4 regions of the Blastomonas sp. RAC04 genome follow, and region 2 is predicted to be linked to each of the others. Evidence: predicted binding sites of a transcription regulator. Region 2 holds the regulator's gene; each other region holds the start of a gene.
The links. Region 2 encodes LexA, which represses DNA repair genes until DNA is damaged. Its sites were predicted from a motif close to GTTCCNCNCTTGTTCT; they were not measured.
Positions count from the first base shown of each region.

Region 1: a site for LexA is predicted at 1,686-1,701, ahead of BSY18_RS00560 (DUF6771 family protein). Genes of this name have one in related genera too.
Region 3: a site for LexA is predicted at 4,866-4,881, ahead of rmuC (DNA recombination protein RmuC). Genes of this name have one in related genera too.
Region 4: a site for LexA is predicted at 5,851-5,866, ahead of BSY18_RS08940 (putative DNA modification/repair radical SAM protein). Genes of this name have one in related genera too.

Region 1 covers NZ_CP016458.1:112,183-120,132, forward strand. The annotation lists gene BSY18_RS00545 (DUF736 domain-containing protein) at 1-246, opposite strand, end outside; gene BSY18_RS20850 (DUF6961 family protein) at 315-668, opposite strand; gene BSY18_RS21620 (excalibur calcium-binding domain-containing protein) at 748-1,383, opposite strand; gene BSY18_RS00560 (DUF6771 family protein) at 1,711-1,905, shown strand; gene BSY18_RS00570 (SOS response-associated peptidase) at 2,203-3,078, shown strand; gene BSY18_RS00575 (hypothetical protein) at 3,723-4,409, opposite strand; gene BSY18_RS00580 (hypothetical protein) at 4,406-5,302, opposite strand; gene BSY18_RS00585 (hypothetical protein) at 5,839-6,279, opposite strand; gene BSY18_RS00590 (efflux RND transporter permease subunit) at 6,340-7,950, opposite strand, start outside.
Region 2 covers NZ_CP016460.1:581,607-589,556, forward strand. The annotation lists tRNA gene BSY18_RS03875 (tRNA-Pro) at 1-67, shown strand, start outside; gene BSY18_RS03880 (cobalamin-independent methionine synthase II family protein) at 489-1,586, shown strand; gene BSY18_RS03885 (CHAT domain-containing tetratricopeptide repeat protein) at 1,725-4,541, opposite strand; gene lexA (transcriptional repressor LexA) at 4,712-5,434, opposite strand; gene BSY18_RS03895 (molybdopterin molybdotransferase MoeA) at 5,524-6,726, opposite strand; gene moaC (cyclic pyranopterin monophosphate synthase MoaC) at 6,726-7,196, opposite strand; gene trpC (indole-3-glycerol phosphate synthase TrpC) at 7,196-7,950, opposite strand, start outside.
Region 3 covers NZ_CP016460.1:1,666,304-1,674,253, reverse strand. The annotation lists gene BSY18_RS08880 (tetratricopeptide repeat protein) at 1-624, shown strand, start outside; gene BSY18_RS08875 (outer membrane protein assembly factor BamB family protein) at 689-2,017, shown strand; gene der (ribosome biogenesis GTPase Der) at 2,087-3,493, shown strand; gene BSY18_RS08865 (Hpt domain-containing protein) at 3,628-4,077, shown strand; gene def (peptide deformylase) at 4,138-4,659, shown strand; gene rmuC (DNA recombination protein RmuC) at 4,908-6,428, shown strand; gene BSY18_RS08850 (hypothetical protein) at 6,606-6,923, opposite strand; gene BSY18_RS08845 (hypothetical protein) at 7,007-7,459, opposite strand; gene BSY18_RS08840 (phosphoenolpyruvate carboxykinase) at 7,501-7,950, opposite strand, start outside.
Region 4 covers NZ_CP016460.1:1,677,699-1,685,648, forward strand. The annotation lists gene infA (translation initiation factor IF-1) at 27-245, shown strand; gene BSY18_RS08895 (Maf family protein) at 242-838, shown strand; gene BSY18_RS08900 (ribonuclease E/G) at 835-1,803, shown strand; gene BSY18_RS08905 (DNA gyrase inhibitor YacG) at 1,814-1,990, shown strand; tRNA gene BSY18_RS08910 (tRNA-Phe) at 2,117-2,192, shown strand; gene BSY18_RS08915 (NADPH-dependent FMN reductase) at 2,319-2,972, shown strand; gene BSY18_RS08920 (helix-turn-helix transcriptional regulator) at 2,962-3,798, shown strand; gene BSY18_RS08925 (hypothetical protein) at 3,866-4,216, shown strand; gene BSY18_RS08930 (DUF1993 family protein) at 4,260-4,829, shown strand; gene BSY18_RS08935 (alpha/beta fold hydrolase) at 4,946-5,782, shown strand; gene BSY18_RS08940 (putative DNA modification/repair radical SAM protein) at 5,885-7,135, shown strand; gene BSY18_RS08945 (UdgX family uracil-DNA binding protein) at 7,147-7,950, shown strand, end outside.

The DNA.
Region 1 (7,950 bases), on a different replicon from region 2:
GGTGCCGAACTCGGGGGCCGAGAGCGACACCGACACATATTCTGCGCCAGTGTTCTGCGAAAAGCGCTTCCAGCCAGCGCCAAGCTCGAACCCGTTTTTGCGCGAGACGATGCGATAATCCGGTTCGCTGTCCTTGGCCTTGCGGCCGTTGGGAATGATGGCGATCGGCGCGGTGACGTTGAGGGTGGCAAGCGTGCCTTCGAAGCTGTCGTCTGCCTTGACGGTGAGGTTTGCAATTGTTGCCATGATATGTCTCCTTCAGTTGCTCGGGGACCATCCCCGATGACGCCAAAAGGAGGGTGCGGCTGCCGCCGTCACCGAGCGGCACGCGAGGGCGAACCCCGAATGGGGTTGACGGCCAAGGCCAGCAGTGCCCTCAAAAAGGCGGAAGACACGGTGTGGTCCAGGGCAAGAGGGTGACGAATGGCGCCAACTGCTACCCACAAGGTCCAGTTGACCGCACGTTCCTCAATACCATCCTTGCTCGGCGCATCGCCGCGCCGCAACCGGTCTAGCCGCACAGCGATGGCCTGCCACATGGCGACTCCATCCGTATCGCCTCCGTCCGCAAGTGTTCCGATCCGTTCGGCGACATGGAGAGGTGCGCCTGCGCCATAGCGCTTGTCGACAGCGAACGCGCAGGCCCACAGGTGCTGCTCGTCAGTCACAATGGCGCCACCATCGCCAGCTGGAACCAGCTCCGGTCGAACCGTAGGGAGAAGGATCCTTCAGGCTCTGCCGATCGCGTCATTCGCAGCCGACCCCGTCCCCATCGCGGTCCAGATGGCGCCCATAGCCGGGCGAACCAATACGCACCGGCGCTGCTCCGGCAGCCCGGGCTGCGGCACAATTAGCGAAATATACATCGCCAGAAAGGCGCTGTGGTCGCGCAGCTGGCGCGGCGCTTTGGGCTGCACCGCCATGGCAATGCCTGCCGCCGTTCTTGCGATCATTATGGCAACCGTCCGCAGCAAGGCCACCGGGATGGGCGATGCTGATCGCTGGCACCACGGCCATCTGGACAACGACGAACCGAAGGAGGAGATGCTTCAGCCTTTTTCCCATGGGCACAGAATGCCACGCGCGCTGGTGCTGCGCCAGTTCAATCGCAGCGGTGCCCAGCCCAATACCTGTCCCAGCGCGCGGCATAGCCATCGCGAACCATGGCACAGGAAAGGTCGCCTGAACGCGGCGACACGCAAAAAGCAGCCGTACGATTGCCCCCCGCCCCACCCTTCGAGGTGCACCGCATGGCAGGCCCCCGCACCAGGACATGGCCGGTTGCATTAGTCCCGGCTGGTTCGCCGACAAGCGACACGAGGTGATCACGCGATGCAAGCGGCTCGGCCTCCGGGCAGGGATGGCCGGGACTGCAGCTGCCATCCATTTCTCGGGCGGCTATGCCAGACAGCCGAATGCGAGGTCCTTCCGCGCACCAGATCGGGCCATCGCCATCCCAGACAGCGGTCGGCGTGCAGACAAAACTCTGGCCGGAAGGAATGGCGGAGAGAAGAAGAAGGGTGAGCGACATTCCTCTGCGGTAATGCAACTGCCCAGGAAAGTGCAAGCCGAAGCCCTTTGGTTCGCAACCGCGCCTCCCGCCTGATGAGCCCCCTGCTCGGAGCGTACCTGCTAAACGTGATGACCGCCTCAGCGCACACTAAGGCAAACCGCCTTGCATAAATGTTCTATTTTTGTTCTTATTATGCCATGACCCGATTCGACATTGAAGACATGGCCAGTGCGATTCTCGCTGCCCCCGGCTGGGCGCGCGTTGGCATAACCGCGCCTGCCCGCCATATCCGCGACGATGCCGCACAGGAGCTGGCGCGGTCGGTCGCTGAGGCGCTGATGGATGGGCAGCAGGGGCCTGAAAAGGACGAACAGCCCGAACTCGGTCTGTGAGATGGGTGGCTGGACACGTGACGGCATGCGCGTTGCGACCTGCCTTTTCGAGGCGGCTGCCTGGCATTACGCGGTTCGCCCGGTCTGCCGATACGGGCACAGCGCGACTTTCAATCCGCATGGCCTTTGGTGGCATTTTCATAAACGTATGTGGGACGATCGGCTCAAGCCTGCCCGTGAGCATTTCTGGTGCCGCAGCTGCAGCCTGCAGCACCGCAAACGGGTGCGCCCGGTCCGCCTGGAGCTGGTCCGTCAGAGCGCGGCCGACATCGAGCTTGCCTTTCCGCCAGAGCGTGAATGGAAGCGAGCGATAAGCCGGTTTCGCAGCTGAACCCCTTCTCCACCGCCGATGAGCACAAGCACCCTCTCGCCATCATGAGGCTATCGCCTGTGAAGACGGCAACACGGTGCGGCTGGACATTAGCGACCTGGTGCCCGAACATTGGTGCAAGACGGTCCTCCCGGCATCGATGCCGGGGCGGCGAGTTTGGCTGTGCAACGGGAGGCAAGGCGATGTGCAATCTTGTGACGCTGAAGACGTCGATCGCGGAAGTTGCCCAGACTTTTTTCGCCCGTATTGGCCGGAATACCAATGCCAGCCCCGGCGATGTCTATCCCGGGTATCAGGGATTCGTTATCCGGGAAGAGAACGAAGAGCGGTTGCTTGAGGCCATGACATGGGGCTTTCCGCGACATTCGGTAAACCGCAAGACGGGCAAGCCCAACAAGCCGAACCCGGTCAACAATGCGCGCGACGATAAGCTGATGTCAGCCCACGGCATGTGGAACAAGTGGTTCACGGACACGCAATACCGCTGCCTCATCCCGTTCACGGCCTTTGCCGAGGCCGAAGGCGAGACAGGACGGATGACCAAGTCCTGGATCAGCGTTGCCGATCAGCCGCTTGCAGCCTGGGCAGGTCTTTGGCGACCGAGCGACGAATGGGGCGACTGCTATACCGGTGTGATGGTCGATGCGACCAGGGAGCTCTGGCACATCCATGACAGGATGCCGGTGATCCTTGAGGCTGACGAGCATGATCGTTGGCTGCATGTGCCAGCAGAAGAAGCGATGGCGCTGCTGCGCCAGTATCCTGCTGACCGGCTGCGTGTCGATCAGACCAGCGAGCCCTGGTCGAGCCGCCGCACCGCCGACACGCCCCTGCTGCTCTGACCTGAAAGAGAGGTTGGCGACATGCCCCGCGACTGGCCCAGCCCCAATGACAAACCCGTGTCCCGCTGGGAATTCTGGATCCTTGCAGTCCTGACAGCAGCAGGTCCTGCAAGCCTGCTGTTATGGTTGTTCAGCTGAACGGGCAATGCCCTTTCCGGCATGCACCAGAGACCTGCCCCCTCCCCCAAGCCAGGCGCAAAACCTGCCCTGCTAGCCGCCCGGCCAGGCAAGCCATGCTGGCCCCTTTCCGGGGGCTGTGCAAAGGCCCTCACCTGCCCAAACCAGGCTGGAATGAACAGGACACGAGGACAGGTCATGACCGCCAGTCTGAAGGCAAAAGCACTCGGCCTCGATTTTGGTACGACGAACACCGTTGTAGGCCTAGGCGATGCAGATGGGGACATCCATTGCCCATGGCCTCGCCCTCATCGGCCTTGAGAATGATCCAACCCAATGGGCGGCGTAACAATGCGCGCTACTCTTGCCCGGAGCACGAGGCATGGAGCTGCCGCTGGAAGTGGAACAAGGGTTCGTACTCTGGTCGAGTTCGGGCGTCGGCTACCGACCAGGGTCAGTCGTTCACGAGAGCCATCTTGACCGTCCGCAATTGCCAAAACTAGCCATACCTTGCCGCAAGATGTCGCCTAACAAGCCTTATTGAAGGCTCGGTATACCTCGCGCGTGTATGCCGCGTAGAACTTGATAAACCGGATGAACAGACCAAGCGCTAGCACCCCAGCGCCGATCGCGAGGAACGCATCAGACTGTTCACCGGTACGCCACGCTAGGATCGTTAGGAGCGCGGCAGCTATCAGGTTGGCGAAGGACACGTTGCGGCAGAAGCCGTACTGATTGAGGAAGTTGTCCATCCTTGTGGCCGAATCTGCAATCGAGCGCGCGGGGGTAAAGGCGCACTGAAATGCGGCGTCCGCCTGAATGTTCGGTTCAGTAACATTCAGGGCTCGCGCCAGTTTAGTGACGATCGCCGCGCGATAATCTGCAGGAAAAGGTTCATACTCGCGAGCCCCGACGACGGTCCCGAAGCAATGCTCCCGAAACCGTTGAGGCTCCAGGCCAAGTATGACCGCTGACGGATCACGCAACACTCGCTTGGCGATCAAGTGCTCGAAGATGGCTGAAGAGGGAATTGCAACGATGTGGCCGACGAGGTACGCTATCGCCACCCAAAACACCGCTATGGCCACTTTCCAATCTGTATGGCTTGCGAGCGTTGAACCCATGAAAGTGCGGTCAGCCGCAGCTAGCACCACCATCCCTGAGGTGAGGTAAGCGTAGAACTCATAGCTGGTGAGCGGGAACCAGTCTTTCACAGGGTGTACTCGGTCTCAACCGTGAAACTGCCTACATATCCCTTAAAGGCAGACTGGCCCTCATCCGTGAGCTTCTTGTGCGAGTAGCCCTCTTCTGAGGCGTAGACGTGCACCTTGTCATTCACGAGATCAAAGGTGAGATCGCCCGCCTTGTTCTGCGTAAAAATATTGTAGCCGGTGTAGTAATTGAGGTGCCGCGACGGTGCCTCGCCGATGATGATGAACTGAGGGTCCAGCTTTTCCAACCAACTGTCCGGAATCTTCCCAGAGTCGCGACCATGGTGAGCCGCCACAACGACGGTGGTTTTTTGTAGATTAATCGAGTCGGTGATGTTCTCCATGAAGCCAGTTTCCAAGTCACCGAGCCACATGAAGCTGGCGCCACCATTCAAGCTGTAGCGGATAACAGCCGATGTGTTGTTGAAGCTCTCGCCCGCATCGCAACAAGCCAAAGCTTCCTTGAAGTGCTCATTTTCCGTATCCGGCCAAAGGATGTTGATACCGGCTGCACCTCGGCCGTCCCCTTCCTTGTTCATCCACTTCCGAGTGCAGCCCTTGAAGATGTGGAAGGCCTTATCGCCGTCCCGCAGCTTGCAGTAGCGTTTGAAGGATTCAGTCTCGGGGTCCTTTATTGCCTGGTTCTTGACGCAGTAGAAATTGACGATCGGCATCGCGTCATCGAGCCGTTCAATCCCCCCAAAGTGGTCCTGGTCCGGGTGCGTACAGATAAAGCGACTGATGCTCTTGCCAGCCGACTGCGCCTTCAAATCCTCGATGATCCGATCCGCATTCTCGTCATTGAGATTGCAGTCAATGATCGAGAAGTTGTCGCTGCCATGCCTAATGTAGAACATGTCGCCGTTCCCTACGGCAAAGCTCTTGATGACCGACACGAGAAGTCCTCTGGTTCGAGTGCGACTGGCAATGTAGCCCCCATTTCATCGAATTCAAAGCATTAGGAATGAATTGCAAATAGACCGGGCGTCAAGTTGAACTGAGACGGACGGAGCACATTAGGGCGAAAAGCTACCGTCCGACATAGCCGCAACGAAGGGCAGCAATCCGCAAGCTGCGCCCCAAAACTTTCCGTTCTCAAAATCGTCGAACTACCCGGACATAGGTCAGAGGGCTTGCTCGGCTCCAAGAATGACCGGCTTTGACGAAAGGGGACCCCACCCCGAACAACGGCGAATGGCCGCAGTGTCCCACGATCCGGCATTCGCATCCGGCAGCAGTCGACCCAGACCCAGTCGTTCTGATCTGCCACCACGAACGACTGCTCGTGTTAAGTGCCGCCGTATAGCCCCGGCTAAACAGACCGTCAGATTAACGCCCTTAGTCTAATCCGCAGACTACGTCGCGGTGATCCTGCCAGCCGCTATCGAGATTGGCGGGTGCAAAAAATCCATCTGAGGGCAAAATCTAATGCCTATCCGGCTCTTGCCAACGCCATCCATCTGCGCTGCCGATGGGCGTAAAACAGGCGAGCGAACAGAGCGACGAACGGGGTCAGCACTCCGGCATGGACGTCCACCCTATCCATGTAGCGCGTGCCACCACAATCTGCCGCGACGAAGATCCAGTGATCCCAGGTCTTCGCCATTAGTCCATGACCATTGTCCCTAAGCACCATCGGTCCTGCATCATCGGGAAATTCGATGCCGATGGTCTGCGGTCCGAGAGGCACGACGCCGAGCAGCCACAGCGTCGATTCGTGGTTTCCGGTCGTCCAGCGGTCGGGGAAACGTCCAGCCTTTGGCTTGAAGCGAACCCATGGCGCGGCGACATAGTCGAGCGTTTCAGATTTCTGCACCCGTTCCCACACCCAGTCCGGTGATCGCGGAAGTCGGCAGCTCAACTCTATGCGCATCCGCGTTCCTCCACTTGCAGCCCATGGCCCGTTCGTCTTGGGTTTCTTCTAATGTCAGTGTCAGGTCCCATAGGCTGGTGCTCCATCGGCACTGCTGGGCGATTCGGCTTCGCGCCGCTTCTGACCGAACCGCGCATAAAGCGTCGGCAGCACAAACAGCGTTAGCAGTGTTGCAGAGATCAGCCCGCCGATTACCACGGTCGCGAGTGGCTTTTGCACCTCGGCACCTGCGCCATTGCCCAGCGCCATAGGCACGAAGCCCAGCGATGCCACCAATGCAGTCATCGCCACCGGACGCAGGCGCGCGAGTGCCCCCTCGCGTGCCGCTGCTGCCCGGTCCAGCCCTCGTCGCATCAGGTCCTGAATGGCCGAAAGCATGACAAGACCGTTTAGGACCGCCACACCCGACAGCGCAATGAAACCGACAGCAGCGGAGATCGAGAACGGCATTTCGCGCAGCACCAGCGCAAGAATGCCTCCGACCAGCGCCAGCGGCACGCCGGTGAACACGATGAGCGCGTCGCGCACCGACCCAAGCGCCCCGTAGAGCAGCAGCATGATCACGGCGAAGCAGATCGGGACTACGACCATCAGACGGTCCCTGGCCGAGGCCAGATTCTCGAACTGACCGCCCCATTCCAGATACGTTCCCGGCGGCAGCTCGACCGAGGACGAGACCGCCGCCTGAGCCTCCGCGACAACGCTGGCGACATCGCGCCCACGGACATTCGCCTGAACGACGACGCGGCGCTTGCCATTCTCGCGACTGATCTGGTTCGGACCGTCGATCACGGAAACATCGGCCACGGTCGATAGCGGAACGAAACCACCGTCGGGTGTCGGCACTGGCACCTGTGCGATGCTGGTCAGGTCTGACCGTGCTGCTTCTGGCAGGCGGATGACGACCGGGAACCTCCGGTCGCCCTCGAAGATCATGCCGGCTTCGCGCCCACCGATCGCTGCTGCGACCGTGTCCTGAACATCGCCTGCGGTCAGCCCCAGCCGCGACATTGCTGTTCGGTTAGGGCGGATGTCGAGCATGGGCAGACCCTCGGTCTGTTCGACACGGATGTCGGTCGCGCCTTCGGTTCGTCGCAGCACCCCCGCAATGGCTTCGGCGGTCGCGTTCATCTGCGCAAAGTCGTCCCCGAATATCTTGACGGCTACATCGCCGCGCACCCCCGCGATCAATTCGTTGAAGCGCATCTGGATGGGCTGGGTGATTTCGTAGTTGTTGCCGGGCAGCGTAGCGAGCCGCTGCTCCAGTCGCTCGACAAACTCGGCCTTGGCGAGCCCTGGATCGGGCCATTGGTCGCGCGGCTTCATGATGACGAAGGTGTCGGTGACATTGGGCGGCATGGGATCGGATGCGATCTCGGACGTTCCGGTCCGGGAGAAAGCAAATGCAACCTCGGGCTCTTTCGTAATCGCATTCTCGACCATGAAGTGCATCGCTTGTGCCTGATCGACCGAAATGCCGGGAATGCGGATCGCTTGGACCATGACGTTGCCTTCGTCGAGCTGCGGCAGGAACTCCTGACCCAGCGTCGTGAACGCGACGCCCGACAATGCCAGTGCACCAACTGCAAGACCCAGTGTTGCACTCGGACGGCGCATGGCGGTGTCGAGACCCGGCTCATAGCGGCGACGCAGCCATGAGACGATCCGGCC
Region 2 (7,950 bases):
CGCAGCCTGGTAGCGCGTCTGCTTTGGGAGCAGAGGGTCGCAGGTTCGAATCCTGTCTCCCCGACCATTTTATCTCTAAAACCCAGGGAAATCAGCCTGTAAGTATGGGCTGATGGGTTTTTCGATCACGCGACCACTACACATCCCACCAGCACAGACGCCCGACACAGGGCGATACCTCATGTGCAAGATCCTCCATGCCATCCGCGTCCAGGGCTGATACATTTTTCGGCGCCGCGTCGATTTCCGAGATATTATCTCCTAGCCCGATCAGGGCCACCCTTCGCACTGCCGATCCCAGGGCAGCGCAGATGCCGCGTTTCGGCCCGGCAACGGCCTTTCTCACATATCAACAGGACTGATCGTATTGGATCGCTGCTATCACTTTGTGTGGTCCCTCCAAATGGGCGAAGGAGCGAGCTCAGAGGCCGTGAAAAGTTATCAGGAGGGCTAAATTGACCTATATCGCCACAACCCATGTCGGATCGATGCCGCGTGGACCCGAGCTGACCGCTTTGCTGCTCGCGCGCGATGCAGGCGAACCCTATGATGCTGCTGCGTTCGACACTGCGGTGTCCGATGCGGTAAATCGCTCGGTCGCCTTCCAGCGCGAATGTGGAGTCGACATCGTCAGCGACGGCGAAATGGGCAAGGTTGGCTATTCGACCTACATGATCGAGCGGCTGTCGGGCTTTGGCGGGCACGTCGATCGCAAGCCGGCCGCAGATCTGGCCGAAGTGCCCGATCTGGCGCGCAGGCTCTCTGCGATCATGGGCAGTCAGGAATTCGTTCGTGCCTCGTGCATCGGTCCGGTGAAGCTGGTATCGCTCGAGCCGCTGCACGACGATATCCGCCGCTTTCGGGCCGCGATGGATGCACATGCGCCAGGCGGGCGTGGATTCATGAACGCGGCTTCCCCCGGGCTGATCACCGCCTTCCAGGTCAACCGCCACTATCCCAGCCACGAGGCGTATCTGGCCGATCTCGCCGATGCCATGCGCGAGGAATACGAGACGATCGTGGGTGCCGGGTTTGACCTGCAGCTCGACTGCCCCGATCTCGCGATGTCGCGCCATACCGGCTATCAGGACCTGTCCGAGGACGAGTTCCTCAAGGTCGCTGCCGCCAATGTCGAGGCGCTGAACGCTGCCACCGCCAACATCCCGCCCGAGCGGATGCGCATGCACATCTGCTGGGGCAATTACGAAGGTCCGCACGATCACGATATCCCGCTCGAGCGCGTGGTCGACATCGTGCTCGCCGCGCGCCCGGCCACCATCCTGTTCGAAGGGGCCAACCCCCGGCACGAACATGAATGGACGGTGTGGCGCGATGCGAAAATCCCCAGCGACAAGCGGCTGGCCCCCGGGGTCATCGACACCTGCTCGAATTATGTCGAGCACCCCGAACTGATTGCGCAGCGGCTGGCGCGTTTCGCCGGCATTGTCGGCGCAGACCGTATCATCGGCAGCACCGATTGCGGGTTCGGCACCTTTGCAGGCTATGGGAAGATCGACCCGCTGGTGACCGCCAAGAAACTCAAGGCTTTGCGCGAAGGCGCTGATCTTGCAGGCGCGAGGCTGTAAGTTCGGTCGAGCACCACACCACCGAATGGGAATGCGCGCGCCTGATCGCGATTTGCGTCAATCTTGGCGACCAACAGCGTTGGGCGGCAATTGAATTGCGCGATCTTGCTGATGCTTACCGAAAGCCCGCCCGGTCGTTCAATTGGCTTCGAACAACTCGAACACCGCCCACAGCGCGGGTTTGTCGATTGCCGGTTCGCCGTCCGATCCCTTGCGGACCTGGGCGATCGCGCGGCGCAGTGCCTCGGCCGGCGCCAGGCGGTTGTTCATGCCGCGCACGGTGCTGACCGACAGCCGCCGGGCGACATCATCGCGCACCGGCCAATGGCTTGCCAGCACGCGCTCAGCCCCGGCGAGGAAGAAGCCCTGGACCAGCCCTGCCAGCTGCGGGCGATCGGTCGAGCTGGTTGCTGCGGTGTTGCACGCCGACAGGATCACCAGCCCGGCAGGCAGGTTCATCGCACCGATCTCGCTGGGCTTGAGCAAGCCGTCGTCGTTGCCTGCGGGCGACAGCAACAGCGCGGGTTCGCTCAACCCGTCGAGCTCGCCAGAAAGCAGGCCATGGGTGGCAAAGGCCAGCACCGCGCCGGGCGGGACAGCGGCGCGGCGTAATGCCTCTTCGGTGGCGTCATCGCCGACCAGAAGCTGCGCAGACCCGGTGCCGATCGCCTGGCCGAGCGCGGCCAGTTCGCGCCGTGAATCGGGCAGGTCGGGCAGATCGGCAATCGTCCTTGCGGTGCTCGCCGAGCGCATCGCCATCAAGGTTCGCGCGGGCGCGCCTTTTACGCCGCCAAAGGCGACGAGTGTGTTGCCGGTGGGCGCGAAGGCCGCCGTCCGGCCGCGTGGCACGCCCACCCGCCGCACTATGGTCGATTTCTCCATGAGCAACCCACGGCCGGCGCGATCGGCCGACAGCAAGCCGAAGGGCAGGGACCCCAGCGAGCCGTTGGCGGTCACGTAAAGCTGACGCGCCGAGCGCACCAGCGCTGCGGTTTCGCCCGGGAAAAGCGCTGCAAACAGCTGCGACGATGCGGCCCGGTCGAGCACACCATCGCCCGTCGGATCAGCCACGGCGCGCAGCTGCGCGACGAGCGCGTCCACCGGAGCATCGGCGCCGACAAGGGTCTGCAGCACGCGTCCGGCATCCAGCGCGGTCACCAGCCAGCTGTCGCCGATATCGGTGATCATGATGCTGACGTCGCCCCGCGCGCCGGTCGCCTGAATGTCCTTCACGCTTGCGGGGGCAAACATCAGGCTGTTGCGCTGCTCGGGGGTCAGTCCGGCATCGAGTGCAGCGATCTCGCTGCGGTTTCCGGCCAGATCGTTCGAAACGCCCGCCAGATCAAACTTTGGATCTGGGCGCGCGCCATTGGCATCGATCCGCGCCTCCAGCCCCTGGCGCGCCGCCACCAGTTCGCGGCGTCGCACCAGCAGGCTGGCAAGCTGGGGGTCTGCCTTGGCGGAAAGCTCGCTCGCCGCGATCGCCAGCGTGTCGTCGAGCGCGGTGCGCGCCGCCCATTGCTGAGCGCGGAAGGCATCGTCTGCCGCACCGCGCCGCGCGAACACCTCTGCCAGCCAGCCATAAGCGGGCCGCTGGCGCTCTGCCTGGGCGGACCCGCGGGCAAGCTGCGCGTTCAAGGTCAGCGCCTCGAAAACCTGGCGCGCCTCGGCGACGAGCTCGGTTGCCGGGCGCAAGTCGCCGCGGTCCTCCACGCGCAGCAGAAATGCCCGAGACAGCAGCAGATCGGGATGGTCGGGGGAGAGCGCCTTGCTGCGCAAGTCCACGGCCTGCGCGGCTGCATCGCGCGCGGTTGCCCAATTCTCGATCGAGAAGGCGGCCTTGGCGAGATTGTCGCGCGTATTGGCGCGGTCCCTGTGGCCATCGGGCAGCCGCGCATCGCGCACCGCCAGCAGCTCCCTGGCCAGCGCTTCGGCCTGCGCACCCTGGCCGAGCGCGATCAGCGCAACCAGCCGCGTATCGCGGGCCACCAGCGACCGGTCGCTCTGCGCGCCCAATTGGGCATCGATGATCGGCGTGGCATAATCGAGAAAGGCGAGGGCATCCTTGTGCTGCCCGGCCCGCACCAGCGCCTGGGCGAACTGCGTCCGCATCGTCGCACTGTTCTGGTTGGGGCCGCCATTGGCCTTTTCGATCAGTTCATAGGCCTGCCGGATCGGCGCCATGGCATCGTGCGGACGGTTGATCCGCATGAGGATCGCGCCGAGATTGGCGTAGAGGTTGGCCATCGCCGGGTGATCGGTGCCGAGGGCGCCGCCTGCTTGCGAGATGCCTTCCTGCGCGGTGACGATGGCGTCTTCGGTGCGCCCGGCGGAATAGAAATAGACGACCCGGTTGGCGCTCCAGATGGCGACGTCCTGAGGGACGGGATCCAGCGCGAGGCCAATGCGGATCGCCTCGGCGTTGCGCGCGAGCGCGTCATCGAGACGGCCATGTTCGAGATACGACGCTGCCAGGTTCGACAGCGTTACGGCATGGTCGCGAATGCCCTGGCTTGACGGATCGCTGGCATATTCGGCGGCGAGCTGTTCGTTGATCGCCAGCGCACCGGCATGATCGCCCTTGAAGTTGAGGATATAGGCGCGCAGGCTGAGCGCATTGCGCCAGTCCGCCTTGTATCCCTGCGCGCCCGCAAGCACGGGGATGATCCTGTCGACCTCGGCTTTGGCCGGATCCATCTCGCCCGAAGCAGCCAGCGCCTGGGCGACGTACAGCGCGCGTGCGGCGATCTCGGGATGGCCGGCAGGATAGAGCCGCCGTGCCTCGGCGAGGGTCTGGTCGGCGATCTTGCGATAACCCTCGACATCGCTGTTGGCATCGGCGGCCTCGAACTGCGTGATCAGGGCGTCCAGCCTCGTGCGATCGGGTGCGGCATGGGCTGGTGCCCCCAGAAACAGACCGATACCGCTCGCCAGTGCCACTGCAGCTTTGATCATAGGGGCCCCCCGGTTCTCGATCGCAGACCTGGGCAGCTTGGACAGCCGTATTCCAAATGAAAAGCGATTTCTTGCGCCTGGGACTGTAGCGAAAACGGGACAGCCCGGTGCTGTCCCGGTCAACCTCCAGGGTGACGCGGGTGCCGTGCAGTGCTCGTCAGCGAGGCTGGTCAGTGATAGCGGCGCAGCAGGCCTGCAAGCTTGCCCTGCACCTGCACTTCGTGCGGCGCATAATATTGCGGATCATAGGAGGCATTGGCCGGATCGAGCCGGATGCGGCCGTTTTCGCGGCGCAGATATTTGAGCGTTGCTTCTTCGCCGCGGACCAGCGCCACCACGATCTCGCCATCGCGCGCCGATTCCGTGCGCAGGATCAGCGCGAAATCGCCATCGAGAATCCCTGCCTCGATCATCGAATCGCCCGACACCTCGAGCGCATAATGCTCGCCGCTGCCCAGCAGCGCGGCGGGCACGGGAAGGATTTCGGTGCCCTCGAATGCTTCGATCGGTGCGCCCGCAGCGATCCGGCCATGCAGAGGAATTTCCAGCACATTGTTGTTGGCAGCGACCGGCGGCTGCGCCTTGCGGACTGCGTCCATGCTGACGATGTTGCTCTTGGCCGCATCGGTCTTGGCAGCGGCGGCCGCGGCCAGTTCCTTGGCGCGCGGCTTGACGCTCGCTTCGGGCAGCTTGAGGATTTCGAGCGCGCGCGCACGGTTGGGCAGACGGCGGATGAAACCGCGTTCCTCCAGCGCACTGACCAGCCGGTGGACACCCGACTTCGACTTGAGATCCAGCGCTTCCTTCATCTCCTCGAACGAGGGGGAAATGCCGTCTTCCTCCAGCCGTACCTGGATGAAGCGGATCAGATCGTGTTGTTTGCGGGTCAGCATGCTGAATGTTCCTTTCTGCGCCGGTGGATCGGCGGTCGAACGAATACGGAACAATTACGAAACAAAGCCGGTCAGGTCAAGACCTTGTGTTACGCCCCGGAGCGAAGCGCAATATAGTCGAGCAGGTCGCCGGGCGCGGCTTCAGGCTGGTGCACGGCGCGAACGACCAGCGCATCGGCGGCATGCAAGGAGGACAGCGCGCCGCTGTCCTGGCTCGATACCGGGAACAGCCGCCCGCCATCGATCTGCGCGCGCATGAAGTCCTGGCGGGTGCCATTTGCGGGGAAGGTGGTGCCGGCCCTGGCTTGCGAGATATCAGGCAGAACGTACTGATATCCGGCGAAGGTCCTGACCAGCGGAAGCAGCAGCAGCAGCGCGGTGACATAGCACGACACCGGATTGCCCGGCAGGCCCAGCACGATGGCATCGCCCATCCTCCCGACCATCACCGGCTTGCCCGGGCGCATCGCGATCCGCCAGAAATCGAGCGTTCCGCCGCTCTGGAGCAGTGCGGGCTGGATGAGGTCGTGGTCGCCTACCGAGGCGCCGCCGGTGGTGACGATGATATCGGCGTCGCGGTGGTCGGCGAGCGCCGCTGCGATGATATCGAGCCGGTCGGGCAGCAGCGGCGGCATGGTGATGTCCACCGGAAGCCCCTGCAGCATGGCCGAGAGCATGATGCCGTTGCTGGCCGGGATGTGCGCGGGGCTGGGCAGCGGAGTGCCGGGCGCGACCAGCTCGTCGCCGGTGCTCAGGATCGTCACACGCACCGGCGCGTGAACGCTGAGCGTGCCGTGCCCAGCCATCGCAGCCAGCGCGATCAGCCGAGCGTCTACCCGCGTGCCCGCCGCAGCGAGCAGCGCACCTTCGGCAAAATCATGCCCCGCGCGGCGAATGTGTGCACCGGGTCGCGCGGGTCCGTCGCCGGTCAGGGTCAGCGTGGCGCCATCGATGCCAGTGTCTTCCTGCACCACCACCGCATCGGCATCGGCAGGGACGATCGCGCCGGTGGAGATGCGTATCGCTTCGCCTGCGCCCATCGCGCCATCGAAAGGCCGCCCGGCGGCGCTTTCGCCGATGACCGTCCATGGGCCGGGCAGGTCGACGGCGCGCACGGCATAGCCATCCATCGCGGACAGGTCGGCTGCCGGCTGGCTGCGCCAGGCAACCAGTGGTTCGGCGAGGATATGGCCGTTCGCCTCGAGCAATCCGACCGAGTTGGCAGGCTTTGTGGTGGCGAGCGCGAGCAGCCGCTTCTGTGCCTCGGCCAGCGCGATCAGGCCGCCCGCCATCAGGGCGCGATCCAGTCGCCCGATTTGCCGCCGCTCTTGGCGAGCAGACGGACGGGGCCGATAACCATGCCCTTGTCCAGCGCCTTGGCCATGTCGTAGATGGTGAGCAGCGCGATGCTGCCGGCAGTCAACGCCTCCATCTCCACCCCGGTCTTGCCCGAAGTGCGCACGCGGGTTTCCACGCGGACGCCGGCGCCCGTATATTCGAACTCTACCGACACGCTGCTGATCGGCAGCGGGTGGCACAGCGGAATCAGGCTGCTGGTCTGCTTGGCCGCCATGATGCCAGCGATGCGCGCGGTGCCCAGCACGTCGCCCTTCTTGATGTCGCCCGCGCGGATCGCGGCGATCACCTCGGGCGCCATGCTGATCATGCCTTCGGCCACCGCCTCGCGCACGGAGTCGGCCTTGGCGGAGACGTCCACCATGTGCGCCGCTCCGCTGGCGTCGAGATGGGTGAGGTCAGCCATCAGTCCGCCGATCCGGTGAGCAGCAGCCGCGTTGCGCGGGTGATATCGTCCTGCCGCATCAGCGATTCCCCGACCAGAAAGCTGCGCACGCCATGCTTGCTCAGCCGCACGCAATCCTCGTGCGTGTAGATGCCGCTTTCCGATACGGGGATGTAACCTTCGGGGATCAGCTTCACCAGCCGCTCGGTGTTGGCGATATCGGTCTTGAAGCTGCGCAGGTCGCGGTTGTTGACCCCGATGAGCGGCGAGCGCAGCCTGAGGGCGCGTTCCAGCTCGTTCTCGTCGTGCACCTCGACCAGCACGTCCATGCCAAGGTCGAGCGCGGCGGTCTCGATATCCGCCATCGTCGCGTCGTCCAATGCGGCAACGATGATCAGCACCGCATCAGCGCCCAGCGCGCGGCTTTCGGCGACCTGCCAGACATCGACCATGAAGTCCTTGCGCAGGCAGGGCAGGTCGCAGGCGGCGCGCGCGGCGAGCAGGAAATCGTCATGCCCTTCGAAATACGGCATATCGGTGAGCACCGACAGGCATGCAGCGCCGCCCGCCTGATAGGCTGCGGCATGCGCTGCAGGGTCGAAATCGGCGCGGATCAGGCCCTTGGATGGGCTGGCGCGCTTGATCTCGGCGATCAGGCCGAAACCGGTGAGCGATTTTTCGACCAGCGCTTTGGCAAAGCCACGCGGCGCTGTCGCGTCGGCCGCGCGGCGCTCCATCTCGGCCAGCGAGGCAAGGCCCTTGCGGCGTTCGACCT
Region 3 (7,950 bases), 1.1 Mb from region 2:
GTGCTGCTCGCTCTGGGCGGCTGGTTCTATTACCGCCATGCCACCGCAGAAGCGGCCGGCGAGCGCGGCGAAGAGCTGACCAACGCGCTGGATGCGGTGCGCAACAACAACCTCAGCGGCGCGGCCAATGCGCTCAAGCCGCTCGAAACCGCCGATCAGCCGGGCTATCGCGCAGTTTCGCAGCTGCTGGCCGCAGGCATCGCGCAGGAACAGGACAACCCCAAGGCGGCTGCCGCAACCTTCGCCAAGGTCGCGGTGGACGAAAGCCTGCCGCAGCCGCTGCGCGATCTGGCGCTGATCCGCCAGACCGCTGCGGAATATGACAGCCTCAAGCCCGCCGATGTCATCGCGCGGCTCAAGCCGCTGGCCGTGCCGGGCAATCCCTGGTTCGGCAGCGCAGGCGAGATGGTCGCCATCGCGCACATGCGCATGAACAAGCCCGATCTTGCAGGACCATTGTTTCTGCAACTGTCGGAAGATAAGCAGGTGCCTGAAACCATTCGTTCACGTAGCCGTCAGTTGGCTGGTGTCATGGGCGTCGATGCGGTGAGTGATCCCAGCAAGGCCCAGGGCGTTGCAGAACCTGTCACGGCGGCACTTTCCGCGCCGGCCGCGGGACAGTAATATCAAGTTTGCGGGTCGCTACCGTTGATGATGCACTATTGAAGATTCGGGAGCTGGACTGGCAATGCAAAAAGCGAAATGGGCAATGATTCTCGCGCTGTCGGCTACTGTCGCCGGGTGCGGTGTGCTGGGCGGCAAGGACAAGCCCAAGATCACGCCGACCGTGGGCAACCGCACCGCGATCCTCACCCGCGCGGAAAGCGGCGCGGAAGTCGACAAGGACCTCGCAGGCGTTTCGGTGATCCTGCCTGCGCCCGTCACCAACGCCAACTGGAACCAGCCCGGCGGCAGCGCGACCAAGGCGATCGGCCATCTGTCGATCGGCGAGACGATCACGCGCGCCTGGTCGGCCAAGATCGCAGGCTCCAGCCTGCGCGTCCGGCTGGCGGCGGCTCCCGTGGTCTATGGCGGACGGCTGTATGCGGTCGATACCGATGGCATGGTCCACGCCTTCGATACCGCCACCGGTGCCAAGGTGTGGCAGGTTGCACTCGAAGCGCGTGATGACGGTTCGGCCTCGGTGTTCGGCGGCGGCGTCAGCGCCGATGCGACCCGTGTCTATGCCACAAACGGCGTGGGAGAGGTCGCTGCGCTCAATTCCGCCGATGGCTCGCAGATCTGGCGGGTGAAGCCTGCTGGACCCTTGCGCGGCGCGCCGACGCTGGCGTTCGGTTCGGTCTATGTGATGACCCAGGACAACCAGCTTGTCTCGCTCAACCAGGCAGATGGCTCCATTGCCTGGCAGCAGGGCGGATCGCTGGGCCAGGCCGGCGTGTTCGGCGTTGCCGCTCCCGCGGCAGGCCAAGGCACCGTGGTCGCGGGCTTCTCGAGCGGCGAGCTCATCGCCTATCGCTATGAAAACGGCCGCAACCTGTGGTCCGATGCGCTTGCGCGCACCAGCATCTCGACCTCGGTGTCGTCGCTGACCGATATCGATGCCGACCCGATCATCGATCGCGGCCGCGTCTATGCGGTGGGAGAGGGCGGCCGCATGGCGGCGTACGAACTCGTTACCGGACAGCGCATCTGGGAACTCAACATCGCAGGCATTTCGACCCCGGTGATCGCGGGCGAATGGCTGTTCGTGCTGACCGACGATGCGCGCATCCTGTGCATCGCGCGTGCCACCGGCAAGGTGCGCTGGTCGACCCAACTGCAGCAGTATCGCAAGGAAAAGAAGAAGGAAGGCCAGGTCCACTGGAACGGCCCCGTGCTGGCCGGCGGACGCCTGTTCACCGTCGATACGCTGGGCGAGATCGGTGTGGTCAATCCTTCTGACGGCAGCTTCAGCGTATTGTTCGACGTGAAGGAAAAGGTCTCGCTGCCTCCGATCGTCGCGGACAACACGCTGTACGTCCTGGACGATGGCGGAACGATCACCGCGTTCCGCTGACACCGGCTAAAGCGACGCACCTGATCGCGGGGGGAGACAAAACCGCTTTCCCGCGATACAGGCGTGCGCATGTTACCTGAAATCGTCATCATCGGCCGACCCAATGTCGGCAAATCCACTTTGTTCAACCGTCTGGTGGGCAAGAAGCTGGCGCTGGTCGATGACCAGCCCGGTGTTACGCGCGACCGGCGTCTGGGCAAGGCGGAGCTGCTCGGCCTGCACTTCCAGATCGTCGATACCGCAGGCTATGAGGACGAGGACCCCGAAACGCTCCCCGGTCGCATGCGCCGCCAGACCGAGCAGGCGGTCGCGACCGCCCGCGCGGCGCTGTTCGTGTTCGATGCCCGCGCCGGAATCACCCCGCTGGACGAGGAAATCGCGCGCTGGCTGCGCACCACTAAGACCCCGATCATCCTGATGGGCAACAAGGCCGAGGGCCGCGCTGCCGATGGCGGGCTGATGGAATCCTATTCGCTGGGCCTGGGCGAGCCGATCGCGTTCAGCGCCGAGCACGGCGTGGGGCTTGCCGAGCTTTTCGACGCGCTGCGCCCGCTGATCGAGGACTGGGACGAGGGCGGCGATGACGACACGCAGCTGCCCGCGGTCAACATCGATGCCGAATCGGTGGACGAGAACGCGCTGGAGGCTGCACCGCTGCAGCTCGCCATCGTCGGTCGCCCCAATGCAGGCAAATCCACGCTGATCAACACCATCCTGGGCGAGGACCGGCTGATCACCGGGCCCGAGGCCGGGATCACCCGCGATTCGATCGCGATAGACTGGACCTGGAACCCCGCCGACGGCGCGCCCTCGCGCCCCGTGCGGCTGATCGATACCGCCGGCATGCGCAAGAAGGCCAAGGTGGTCGACAAGCTCGAAAAGCTCTCGGTCGCCGATGCGCGCCGTGCGATCGATTATGCCGAGGTGGTGGTGCTGCTGCTCGATGCGACCCGCGGGCTGGAACTGCAGGAGCTCAAGATCGCCGACAACGTGATCAAGGAAGGCCGCGCGCTGATCATCGCGATCAACAAATGGGATGTGGCGCAGGACGCCTCGAGCCTGTTCAACGGCATCAAGGCCGCGCTCGACGAAGGTCTGGCGCAGCTCAAGGGCGTGCCCGTGCTCACCATATCGGGCATCACCGGCAAGGGCATCGACACGCTGATCAAGGTCGCGTTCGAAACGCGCACCGCGTGGTCGCGGCGCGTCTCCACCGGCAAGCTCAACCGCTGGTTCGAAATGGCGATCGAAACCAACCCGCCTCCTGCGCCCGGCGGCAAGCGGATCAAGCTGCGCTACATGACGCAGGCCAAGGTCCGCCCGCCCGGTTTCATCATCTTTGGCACCCGGGTGGAGGAGCTGCCCGAGAGCTATTCGCGCTATCTGATCAACAGCCTGCGGCGTGACCTGGACTTTGGCGCGGTTCCGGTGCGGCTGACCTATCGCGCGCCCAAGAACCCGTTCGCCAAGGACTGACTGCGGGCAAGCGGCCTATTGTGCGAAAATTGCGGGCATCCGCGCGCGGTTATTGGGACGTTGCAAGACTTCGTTTACCATTGTCGGGGTAATTTACTCTCGGAGTGCTTTGGGGCACGACGGGAGATTGCATCATGTCCTATCTAGAGGCGCCGTTGATCAGCTGGTCGACCTTTGCAGAGGCGCGTGCCACGTTGGGGACCGATTTCGTGCGCATTCTGGGCTATTTCCGCGAAGACGGCACAAAGTCCGTCGACGCGATCGAGGCCGCGATGCGCGACAAGAGCGCTGCCAGGCTGGTGCTGCCTGCGCACACGCTCAAGGGCGAATCATGGCAGTTCGGCGCCGAGCAGCTGGCGATGCTGGCCGAGAAGATCGAGATGACCGCGCGCCATTGTGTCGAAACCCAGCAGGAACCCGACGAGCTGCTCGAGGATATCGTAGGGCTGCGCGATGTGTTCCGCCTGTCGCTGGCGTCGCTTGAAAAGGAGGCCAACCCGCTGGTCGAACGCCGCAGCTTCGGCCGCCGCACGCCGGTCGCGGGCGCCGCAATGGGCGCGCAGCGCAGCTTCGGGCGCGGCTGACCGCGTCTCTCCTTCTGCCCATGGCTTGACCAGGCAGCTTTGCAGTCATATCTGGGCGGCATGGCTATCCTCCCTATTCTTGAAGTGCCCGATCCGCGGTTGAAGACCGTCTCCACACCCGTCGAGACGTTCGACGAAGACCTGCGCACGCTCGTCGCCGACATGTTCGAAACGATGTACGACGCGCCCGGCATCGGGCTGGCCGCGATCCAGGTCGGCGTGCCCAAGCGCGTGCTGGTGATCGATCTGCAGCACGAGGGCGAAGACGGCGAGCTGGTCAAGACCCCGCGGGTGTTCATCAACCCCGAAATCCTCGATCCCTCGGACGAGCACACGCTGTACAACGAGGGCTGCCTGTCGGTCCCCGATCAGTATGCCGAGGTCGAGCGTCCCTCGACGATCCGCGCCCGCTGGCAGGATCTGGACGGCAAGGTGCATGAAGAGGCGATGGACGGGCTGATGGCGACCTGCCTGCAGCACGAGATGGACCACCTCGAAGGCATCCTCTTCATCGATCACCTCTCGCGCCTCAAGCGCCAGATGGTGCTGAAAAAGCTTGAGAAGCTGCGCAAGGCGGCTTGATCGCCAACGTTTTGACAGCTTAGATCAGATCGTCACCCCCGCGTATGCGGGGGTCCCGCTTCTGCGCGTACGTTACGCCAAAGCGGGATTCCCGCATTCGCGGGAATGACGGGTATACTACCCAGTTGTTTCCCCCGCGAAGGCGGCGGCAGTTGTCCCCAGAGCGATGGCTTTGCCCCATTGCCAAGCCTTCCCCTGCGCTTTAGGTTCGCTTTTCGTTCTCCATACCCCGATCGGAAAGTACCAGCATGGACCCCGTGGTCGCCGTCCTTATCGTTGTCGCCCTGATCATCGGGCTCGCCATTGGCTGGTGGCTGGGCGGCAGGCCGCTCGCCGATGCGCGCGCCGAGCGCGAGGAGGCGCAAGGCGCGCTCAAGGAGCTGCAGGAGCGGTTCAACGCCGCGATCCGCGATCTGGCAGGCGCGAGCGAGCGGGCGAAGCTGGCCGACGACCTGTCGCTGCGGCTGGAAGCCGTGCGCACCGACCATGCCGCGCTTTCGGGCCAGCTCGCCGCCGCTGCCGAGCGTGCACGCCAGGCCGACGAGCTGGCAGCAAAGCTCGACACCCTGCGTGCCGACCACGCCGCCGCCGCGCGCGAGCTTGCCACGATGAAGGCCGATGCCGCCAACCATGAAAAGCAGATGCGGATGCTGGTCGAAGCGCGCGAACAGCTCTCGCAGCAGTTCGGCGAAGTCGGCAACAAGCTGCTGGGAGAGGCGCAGGAAGCGTTCCTGCGCCGCGCCAACGAACGTTTCGCGCAGTCCGAAGAGAAGAACGAGGAAAAGATCCGCACGCTGCTGGCGCCGGTCGGCGAACGGCTCAAGACCTATGAGGAGCAGGTGCAGAAGATCGAGGCGACCCGCAGTGAGGCTTATGGCGACCTTAAGGGCTTGATGGATCAGATGCGTGCTGGCCAGCAGCAGGTCCGTGACGAGACCGCACGGTTGGTCAATTCACTTCGCAACGCTCCCAAGGCGCGCGGTCGCTGGGGCGAACAGCAGCTCAAGAACGTTCTCGAAAGCTGCGGGCTGTCGCAACACACCGACTTCATGATGGAAGTCAGCGTCGAATCCGAGGACGGGCGCCTGCGTCCCGATGCGGTGATACGCATTCCGGGTGGACGCACGCTCATTGTCGATGCCAAGGTTTCGCTCAACGATTACCAAGACGCGTTCGAGGCGGAAGACGATCTGGTCAAGTCCACCGCAATGGCGCGGCATTTCCAGTCGATGAAGAATCACGTCAATGCGCTTGGCGGCAAAGCCTATCAAACCCAGTTCGGTGACGCGCCCGATTATGTGATCATGTTTGTTCCGGGCGAGCATTTCCTGTCGGCCGCGATGGAGCATGACTCCACGCTCTGGGATTTTGCGTTCGGCAAGAAGGTGTTGATCGCGACGCCGACCAATCTTGTTGCCATTGCGCGGACGGTGGCGAGCGTCTGGCAGCAGGAGGCGCTCGCGGCCAATGCGCGTGAGATCGCCGAACTGGGCAAGGAAATGTACGATCGCCTCGCGGTCTCCGCCGAGCATTTGAAGCGCGTCGGTTCGGGCCTGTCGAGCGCGGTGGGGCACTACAACAAATTCGTCGGTAGCTTCGAGCGCAATGTACTGTCCACTGGCCGCAAGTTCGCCGCGCTCAACATCGAGACCGGCAAGCGCGAGCTGGAAACGATCGACGAGATCGAAGCGCTCCCGCGCTATGGCGATGCTGCGCTGATCGAGGCGGATGCAGAGGTGAAGGACGCGCCCCAGCTGGCCGCTGAGTAGACGCGCAACCGCCCGCCGTTACCGTCGTCCCGGACCTGATCCGGGACCCAGAGCGAAATCTTGCAGGCACCCGCCCCCGGCTTCGGGGCAAGCCCGGGGTAACCGGGAGTGGTAACGTGGCGGAAGTGTGCGGTACCAAAATCCTCCCCGAGACAAATTCGGGGAGGATCTGGAAGGTCACTGCCCCGTGAACTTCTTCGCGAAGCCCATGATGTCGTTCATCGGGTTGCCGTCGCCGTCGCGATCGAGAAAGCCGGTGACTTTTTTCAGCGCATCCTCGCCGCCGACCTGCGCGAGCAGGTCATTGAGCTTGTCCATCGGCAGGCCGGTCGACTCAGCAGCCGATGCGACGGTGTCCCCGGGCTGGGGGGCGGCCTTGCCGAGCGCGGCCATGGCTGACTGCACCTGCTCTTCGCTGAGGCCTACCTGCTTGGCGAGGCTGGCAATCTTGTCGACGCCGCCCAGCTGGCCGACGATGTTGTTGAGGAAATCCATCGATGCGTGCTCCCACCTCCAGCCGGGCTCTTCCGGCGAACGGGGAGCAAGTTAACATGGCGACGGCGCGCTCGCCACGCCAATCACCCCGGCAGGCGGGCGACATCTGGTAAAATCACCGCACGCCGGGCCTCAACCGAAAACAGCCGCTCGCGCGAATAGAAACGCAGCGGCCAGTCGCGCGCGCCTTCGGGCGCGTCGAGCAGCGCGTTGACCTTGTCGACCAGCGCAAGCGCAGGATCGATGCGCCGCACGAACGCGGCGACCCCGACCGCATAGCAATGAGTGATCGTGGCGTGGAACCCCTGCGCATCGGTGTTTGGCGTCCCGACGCTTTCGTTGTGCCGCCGGATGATGCCGGGCAGTTCGTGCGCCGCATCCAGATCGGGGCGCTCGGTGATCAGCCACAGGCAGGCGGCGACATGCGCCTCATGCGTCCATTCGGCGCGCGGCAGGCAAGCGCCAATCAGCCGCTCGCCCAGGAGGCGAACGGCTGACGACGTTTCAAAATAGCGGATTTCAGCTGCGGGCATCATCGGGCTTTCGACTGGAAAGGCCCGATGCTGTCCGGGCCGGATCAGGCAGCGACGGACTGCCGGACAGGAGCGGCGCTGCGAACGCCTTCATCGACATGGTCTTCGAATTGAGCGAAGTTGTCGATGAACTGGCCGACCAGCTTTTGCGCAGTGGCGTCATAGTCCGTCTTGTCGGCCCAGGTGCCGCGCGGATCGAGGATCGCAGTGGCGACGCCGGGAACGCTCACCGGAACCTCGAAGCCGAAGTTCGGATCCTTGCGGAATTCGGTGCTGTTGAGGCTGCCGTCGAGTGCGGCATTGAGCAGGGCCCGCGTTGCCTTGATCGGCATGCGGTTGCCCACGCCGTACTTGCCGCCGGTCCAGCCGGTGTTGACCAGCCAGCAGGTGACGTTGCCCTTCGCGATGCGCTCCTTGAGCAGGTTGCCGTACACCGAAGGATGGCGCGGCATGAACGGCGCACCGAAGCAGGTCGAGAACGTCGCCGAAGGCTC
Region 4 (7,950 bases), 1.1 Mb from region 2:
AACCAGAACCACATTGCAGGGGCCGAATGGCAAAAGAAGAACTTCTCGAAATGCGCGGCCAGGTGGTCGAACTGCTTCCCAACGCCATGTTCCGCGTGAAGCTGGAAAACGATCACGAAATCCTGGGCCACACCGCCGGCAAGATGCGCAAGAACCGCATCCGCGTGCTGGTGGGCGATGAAGTTCTGGTCGAGCTGACGCCTTATGATCTGACCAAGGGCCGGATTACATACCGCTTCAAATGAGCATGGCGGCGATGCCCCCGCTCATCCTTGCATCGGCCAGTCCGCGACGCCAGCAGCTGCTGGCGCGGATCGGCGTGACCGCCGATGCCATTGTCCCTGCCGATATCGACGAGACCCCGATCAAGGCCGAACTGCCGCGCGTCTATGCGCGGCGGATGGCGGCGCAGAAGGCACAGGTCGTCGCCAGCCAGCACCCCGACAGCGCGGTGCTTTCGGGCGATACCGTGGTGGCGGTCGGCCGCCGCATCCTGCCCAAGGCCGAAAGCGAAGCCGAAGCGCGGATGTGCCTCGAGCTGGTTTCGGGCCGCCGCCATATGGTGCTGAGCGCCGTCACCCTGATGCTGCCCGATGGCCGCAGCCTGCACCGGCTGTCCGAAAGCGCGGTCATCTTCAAGCGGCTCCACGCCGATGAGGTCGACGCCTATATCGCCAGCGGCGAATGGCAGGGCAAGGCGGGTGGCTATGCCATCCAGGGCAGCGCCGAGGCACTGATCCGCTCGATGGCGGGGAGCTATAGCGGCATCATGGGCCTGCCCTTGTACGAAACGCGCAGCATGCTGGTTACCGCCGGTCTGCTGAGCCCCGCCGCATGACCCACTGGATCCACGAAGACGGCATCGGCGAGGAGCGCGCCGCGCTGATCGAGCATGGCCGCATCATCGAAGCGCGCATCCAGCGCAGCGATCTTGCGCTGGGCTGCGGCGCGGTGGTCGAGGCGCGGCTGCTGGCGAAAAGCGCAGGCGGCCACCGCGCGCGCGTCGCGCTGGCCGATGGCAGCGAAGCGATGCTGCAGCCGGTCCCCAAGGAGCTGAGCGAAGGCAAGATGCTGCGCGCCGAGGTGCTGCGCGAAAGCCTGTTCGAGGCCGGAACCGCGCGCCACAAGCCCGCCAGGCTGCGCGCGGTCTCCGCCGATACGCCGTTGCGCGCGACCCCGAGCCTGCTCGATCGGATCACCGCCGATGGGCACGAGATCGTCCGCGCCACACCGCACGGAGCCGATCTGCTCGCCGATTCGGGCTGGCACGATCTGCTGGCCGAGGCTGAAACCGGCGAGGTCGCCTTTACCGGCGGATCGCTGACGCTGTCGCCCACCCCTGCGATGATGGTGATCGATGTCGATGGCGACATCGCGCCGCGGGCGCTGGGGCTGGCAGCAGCAACGCAGAGCGCGCTCGCGATCCGCCGCCACGGCATCGGCGGCGGCGTGGTCGTCGATTTCCCGACGCTCGCCGACAAGGCCGATCGCAATGCCGTGGCCAACTATTTCGACGCCGCAATGACCATCCCGTGCGAGCGCACCGCGATCAACGGCTACGGGCTGATGCAGATCGTGCTCAAACGCACCCGCGCCTCGCTGATCGAACTGCATGCTGCAGACCCGGTGCGCTGGCGGCTGCTCGCCGCGCTGCGCAGCGCCGAGCGCGATCGCGGCACCGGCCCGATCACGCTCGATCTGGCGTCGGACGAATCGCGGCTGCTGCAACGCGAACCGGCGCTGCTCGAAGCACTGCAGCGCCGCAGCGGGCGCCCGGTTGTCCTCGCCGAACGCACCGCCTAGATACCACGTCATGACCGATCCCCGCCCCAATCCGCGCGCCTGCCCGATGTGCCGCAAGCCCGCTCGCGCCGAATTCACACCCTTTTGCAGCAAGGCCTGCAAGGACCGCGACCTGCTGCAATGGCTGGGCGAAGGCTATAGCGTCCCCGGCCCGCCCGCCGACCAGCCCGATGCGGATTATGATTGAGGCCGAATCCGAAAAGGGAGAACGGTCGCGCGATTTTGCTATGGACAAGCCCCGCCTGCCCTGCCTATAGGCGGCGCTCCAAATCGCCGGTGAGGCGATGCAGGCGGCACGTCGGTGCCACCAGATGCCCGGGTAGCTCAGTTGGTAGAGCATGCGATTGAAAATCGCAGTGTCGGCGGTTCGACCCCGTCCCCGGGCACCACTTCCTTCCTTTCACGAGCAGGTCCCCGGCGTCCCGCCGCCTTGAGCCCACTGCAAAAACGTCTGGCTTGGCGCGCGCCGGCGGCCCATGATCGGCGTGCGTCCGTTTTTCAGCAAGGAAAGCCAGATGACCGGCAGCATTCTCGTGATACTGGGATCGGAGCGCATATCCGGCCCGCCCGAACCGCCGCGGCTTGGCGAACGGGTGGCAGCCGCATGCATGCACAGGCTGGAGGCAAAGGCGGTGCCTGCCACGCTGGTCGATCCGGTCGAGATCGAGCTGCCGCACCCCTTCAAGCCGCATTTCGCTTATCGCCGCGGATCGGCGCCTGAAGTGCTCGACCGGCTTGCCGAGCAGATCGCCGCGGCTGATGGCTATGTGATGGTCAGCCCCGAATACAACCACATGATGAGCCCGGTGCTTGCCGACCTGCTCAACCATTTCGGCAGCTCGCTGTTCTCGTACAAGCCCAGCGCCATCGTCACCTATTCGGCAGGCCAGTGGGGCGGGACGCGCGCTGCGGTCAGCATGCGCACCTTCCTGTCCGAGCTGGGCTGCCTGCCGGTCTCGGCGATGATCCATGTGCCGCGCGCGCACGAAGTGTTCGGTGCGGATGGCACCTACCTTGCCGGCGTCGATGCCGCGCGCTGGGACGGCTATCTGGACCGGACGCTCGACCAGCTGGGCTGGTGGGCGGCAGCGGCTGCGCGGCAGCGCGGCGATGGCGGCAAGCGGCCCGGCGCGTTCATGGTCGATCCATCGCAAAGAAATGCGCCCTGACGCCATGGCCGGGCCGGTCGCGCACCCGATGCCGGGCGATGTCAGGTTCACCACCCGCGCCGCGCCGCCTTCACTCGATCATGCGGTGCTCGAGCTGTGGCATCTCGACGATCCGGGGGCACCGCATTGCGGTTTGCCCAAGCCGTATGTCGAGATCGTGGTCAGCCTGCGCGGGATCCACTGGTGGCGCGCGGCACCGGGCATGCCCGAGCATCGCTATGCCACCGCCTGGGTGACCCCGGTGCAGGACGGCCCGCGATATGCCCGCGCCGAAAGTCGGCGCGAGCTGGTGGGCGCACGGCTGCAGCCCTGGGCGGCCAAGGCCTGGCTTGGCACGCTGCCCCCCGGCAATGGCACCCCGCCCCCCAGGCTATCGGCGCTGCTCGGCCGCGAGGCAGGTCTGTTGCGCGATTCGCTCAAGGCTGCGGACAGCCTGGACTCGCTGTTCGAACGCTTTGCTGCGTGGCTCGAGGTACGGCTGCCCGACCGCGATGCGATCACCCTGCCCGCCCCTTGTCGCGACACCGACCGCGCGATGGATCTCGCCAGGGCGGTCGAGGCGACCCCGCGGCACTATCGCAGGCTGTTTTCGGGCCGTACCGATCTGGCGCCCAAGCGCTGGCTGCTGCTCCACCGGATCGACGCGGTGCTGCGCGATCCCAGGCTCGCCGACCCGCAATTCTCGCTCGCGGTGCTGGCGTGCGAGCATGGCTTTGCCGATCAGGCGCATCTCACGCGAGAAATGAAGCGGTTCACCGGCGCCACCCCCGGCCAGTTGCGGCACCGCGCCGCGCATTATCCCCCGCACATGCTGATGCCGCGATGACCCCTTTGTTCAATCCTGCGCTTGCGCCCGCTGCTAATCGAGGCATCGAAAGGAGCTTGGCATGAGCATGGGACGGAAAATTTTGGCGGTGGTGCTGGGGACGGTCACTGCAGGGCTCGCGATTGCGGGGGTGGAGATGCTCGCGCATGGCCGCATCACCGGCGACGCATTGTTCGCTGCAGTGGCGGCGGGTTACGGGCTGGGTGCTTTCGGCGGCAGCCTGTTGGCATTCCGGCTCTCAGGGGCGCGCTGGACCGCGGTCGCAGTGACGGGGATCCTCGCGCTGCTCGCCATCGGCAACCTGTTCGCGCTGCCGCACCCGATGTGGTTCGTGCCGGTCGCTGCGGTGACGCTGGCGGCGGGCCATGCCGCAGCGATCGCGGTATCGCGTCGGTCTGGCGGACAGGCCTTGTCCTGACGGGGTCCCGGCCTATGATCGCGCATCAGGCACGGAGACGAACATGACGCTGAAAGACACGCTGGTTCCCACCTACATCCAGATGCTCGGGGCGCTCTCCGCGTGGCTGGACAAGGCATCGGATCAGCTGCCCGCCGACAGGGCCGCAGCGATGATGCGCGCGCGGCTCGCGCCGGACATGTTCCCGCTGTTCACCCAGATCTGCTTTTCGTGCGTCCAGGCGCAGGAGGGCATCTTCCGCCTGCGGCAGGAGGAAATGCCTGCCTCGGTCGGCGCGCTGCTGGCGGACGGGCGCAACGCCGACACGACCACGCCGACGATCGCCGATGCCCGGGCCCGAATCGCCGAGACGCTGCGGATCGTCGAGGCAGCCGCTGCGGACGCGCCCGATCTGTCGCCCGATGCGCCGCTGGCGCACACCTTGCCCAACGGCATGGTGTTCGATCTCACCGCCGCGCAATACGTCCGCGACTGGGCGCTGCCGCAGCTCTATTTCCATGTGATGGCCGCCTATGCCATCCTGCGGGCCGAGGGCGTGGGCATCGGAAAGGCGGATTTCGTCGCGCACATGTTCCCCTTCCTGCGTCCAGGGACGATGCCCAAGCCCGGCTGACCCTTGCGGCAACCGGACACAAGGCGAGTGCGTACGGAGCGATGATGACGCCAGGCTGGCGTCATCGACGAGTCCTTTTCGCGGGCTATCACCGCGATCAGCAAGGGAGAACGATGATGGCCTATGTTTCCGCAGCCGATGGTACGCAGATTTTCTACAAGGACTGGGGTCCGAAGGATGCCCAGCCGATCGTGTTCCACCATGGCTGGCCGCTGTCGTCCGACGACTGGGACACGCAGATGTTGTTCTTCCTCGATCAGGGCTTCCGCGTCGTCGCGCACGACCGGCGCGGCCATGGCCGGTCACAGCAGGTGAGCGAGGGACATGACATGGACCATTATGCCAGTGATGCCGCAGCCGTCACCGCGCATCTCGACCTGAAGAATGCGGTGCACATCGGCCACTCGACCGGCGGCGGCGAAGCTGCGCGTTATGTCGCTCAGCACGGCATTCCGCAGAGCCGCGTCGCCAAGGCCGTGCTGGTCGCGGCGGTGCCGCCGATCATGATCAAGACCGAGCGCTACCCCGGCGGACTCGACATGGAGGTGTTCGACGGCTTTCGCAGCGGCCTCGCCGCCAACCGCGCCGCCTTCTTCCGCGATGTCGCCTCCGGACCGTTCTATGGCTTCAACCGCGAGGATTCTCAGCCCGATGAGGCGGTGGTCGAAAACTGGTGGCGGCAGGGCATGATGGGAAGCGCCAAGGCGCATTACGATGGCATCAAGGCCTTTTCCGAAACCGACCAGACCGACGACCTGAAGGCGATGACCGTCCCTACCCTGGTGCTGCACGGCGATGACGATCAGGTGGTGCCTTACAAGAACGCCGCGCTGCTGCAGGCCGATCTGCTCCCCGATGCCACGCTGAAAATCTATGAAGGCCTTTCCCACGGGATGCTGACGGTCAACGCCGACACGCTCAACGCCGATATTCTCGCCTTCATCCGATCCTGATCCCAAAGGTCACGCGCCCGGTACGCAGAAAACGCGACGGACCGGGCGCGGAGCACCGCCAAGCCCCTGTTCTTTCTTTGTTCTTGACTCTATATCGGTGGCATGAGCGAAAAACCGATTCTGCAAAAATTGGGCGTGCTGGCCGACGCCGCCAAATACGACGCTTCCTGCGCCTCGTCGGGAACGATCAAGCGCGACTCAACCGGTACCAAGGGGATCGGATCGACCGGCGGGATGGGGATCTGCCACAGCTATGCACCCGACGGCCGCTGCATCTCGCTGCTCAAGATCCTGCTCACCAATTTCTGCATTTATGACTGCCGCTTCTGCATCAACCGCGCGTCGAGCAACGTGCCGCGCGCGAGGTTCAATCCGGAAGAGGTCGTGCGGCTGACGCTCGATTTCTACAAGCGCAACTATATCGAGGGGCTGTTCCTCTCTTCCGGTATCATCCGGTCGGAAGATTACACGATGGAGCAATTGGTCGAGGTCGCGCGGCTGCTGCGCGAGGAGCACCGTTTCGGGGGTTATATTCACCTGAAGACCATCGCCGGCGCCTCGCCCGAACTGATCGCGCGTGCAGGCCTCTATGCCGACCGCCTCTCGACCAATGTCGAACTGCCCACCGAAGCAGGGCTCAAGAGCTTCGCGCCAGAAAAAACCTCGGCGACGATCCGCAAGACGATGGCAGGCGTGCGCGTCGGGCTAGACGATGCGGCAGAAGCTGCGCGCGGGCGGCTGCTCAAGAAAGCCAAGCCACCGCGCTTTGCCCCGGCGGGCCAATCGACCCAGATGATCGTCGGCGCTGATGGGGCCAAGGATGACGACATACTGCAATCGGCAACCAGCCTGTATTCGGGGTACAAACTGCGCCGCGTCTATTACTCCGCCTACAGCCCGATCCCCGATGCGAGCAGCGACCTGCCCCCCGTGCGTCCGCCGCTGATCCGCGAGCACCGATTGTACCAGGCCGACTGGCTGCTGCGCTTCTACGGCTTTTCTCGCGGCGAGATCATGGAAGGCGCAGACGGCGGCATGCTCGACCTGACGATCGACCCCAAGCTCGCCTGGGCGCTGCAGCGGCGCGAGGCGTTTCCGGTCGACATCAACCGCGCGCCGCGCGAGATGCTGCTGCGCGTGCCGGGCCTCGGCACCAAGGCGGTCGAGCGGATCATCGCCGCGCGGCGGCTGGGCGCGGTGCGGATCGGCGATCTGGCCAAGCTCACCGCCTCGGTGAAGAAGGTGCTGCCGTTCATCACCACCCCCGACTGGCGCCCCGGCGGGTTGACCGACAGCGAAAACTTGCGCGCACGCTTCGCCCCGCCGCCCGAGCAGATGAGCCTCGCGCTCTGAAGCCAAGATACATGCGCGAGATCATCCTCAACACCCCCGGCGACTTTGCCGAATGGCGCGATGCCGCGCGCGCGCTGCTCGCCGCCGAGGTACCGCCCGAGCAAGTCGTCTGGCGGCAGGCGGGCGAGAGCGCCTCGCTGTTTTCCGACGACGCACCGCTGGTGCCCCGGCGCACGGTTGCCCTGCCCCGCGCGCTGGTGACCACGCTCGACCGCGTGATCTGCCATCGCGACGCGAACGTGCCGACGCGGCTCTACACCATCGTCTGGCGCGCCTTGGGCGACCGGCGGCTGCTCGAACGGCGCACCGACAACGACGTCGACTGGCTGGCCAAGTCCGACAAGGCGATCCGCCGCGACCTGCACAAGATGCACGCGTTCGTCCGCTTCCGCAGGCTGGGCGGCGAGGATGCCGAACGCGAATCCTTCGTCGCCTGGTTCGAGCCCGAACACCGGATCGTGCGGCTGGCGGCACCTTTCTTCCGCAAGCGCTTCTACGGCATGGACTGGGCGATCCTGACGCCCGACGCGCGCGCGATCTGGCAGGACGAGACGCTGACTTTCGGCCCCGGCGGCACCCGCGACGAGGTGCCCGATTCCGACGTGGTGGAGGAGCAGTGGCGGATGTATTACGGTTCGATCTTCAACCCCGCGCGGGTCAAGATCGCCGCGATGCGCGCCGAGATGCCCAAGAAATACTGGCACAACCTTCCCGAGGCGCAGGATATCGGCCCGCTGCTGGCGGGCGCGGGGGCGCGGGTCGAGCGGATGCGCGAGACCGCGGTCCAGCTCGCCAATCCGCGCAGCGACAAATGG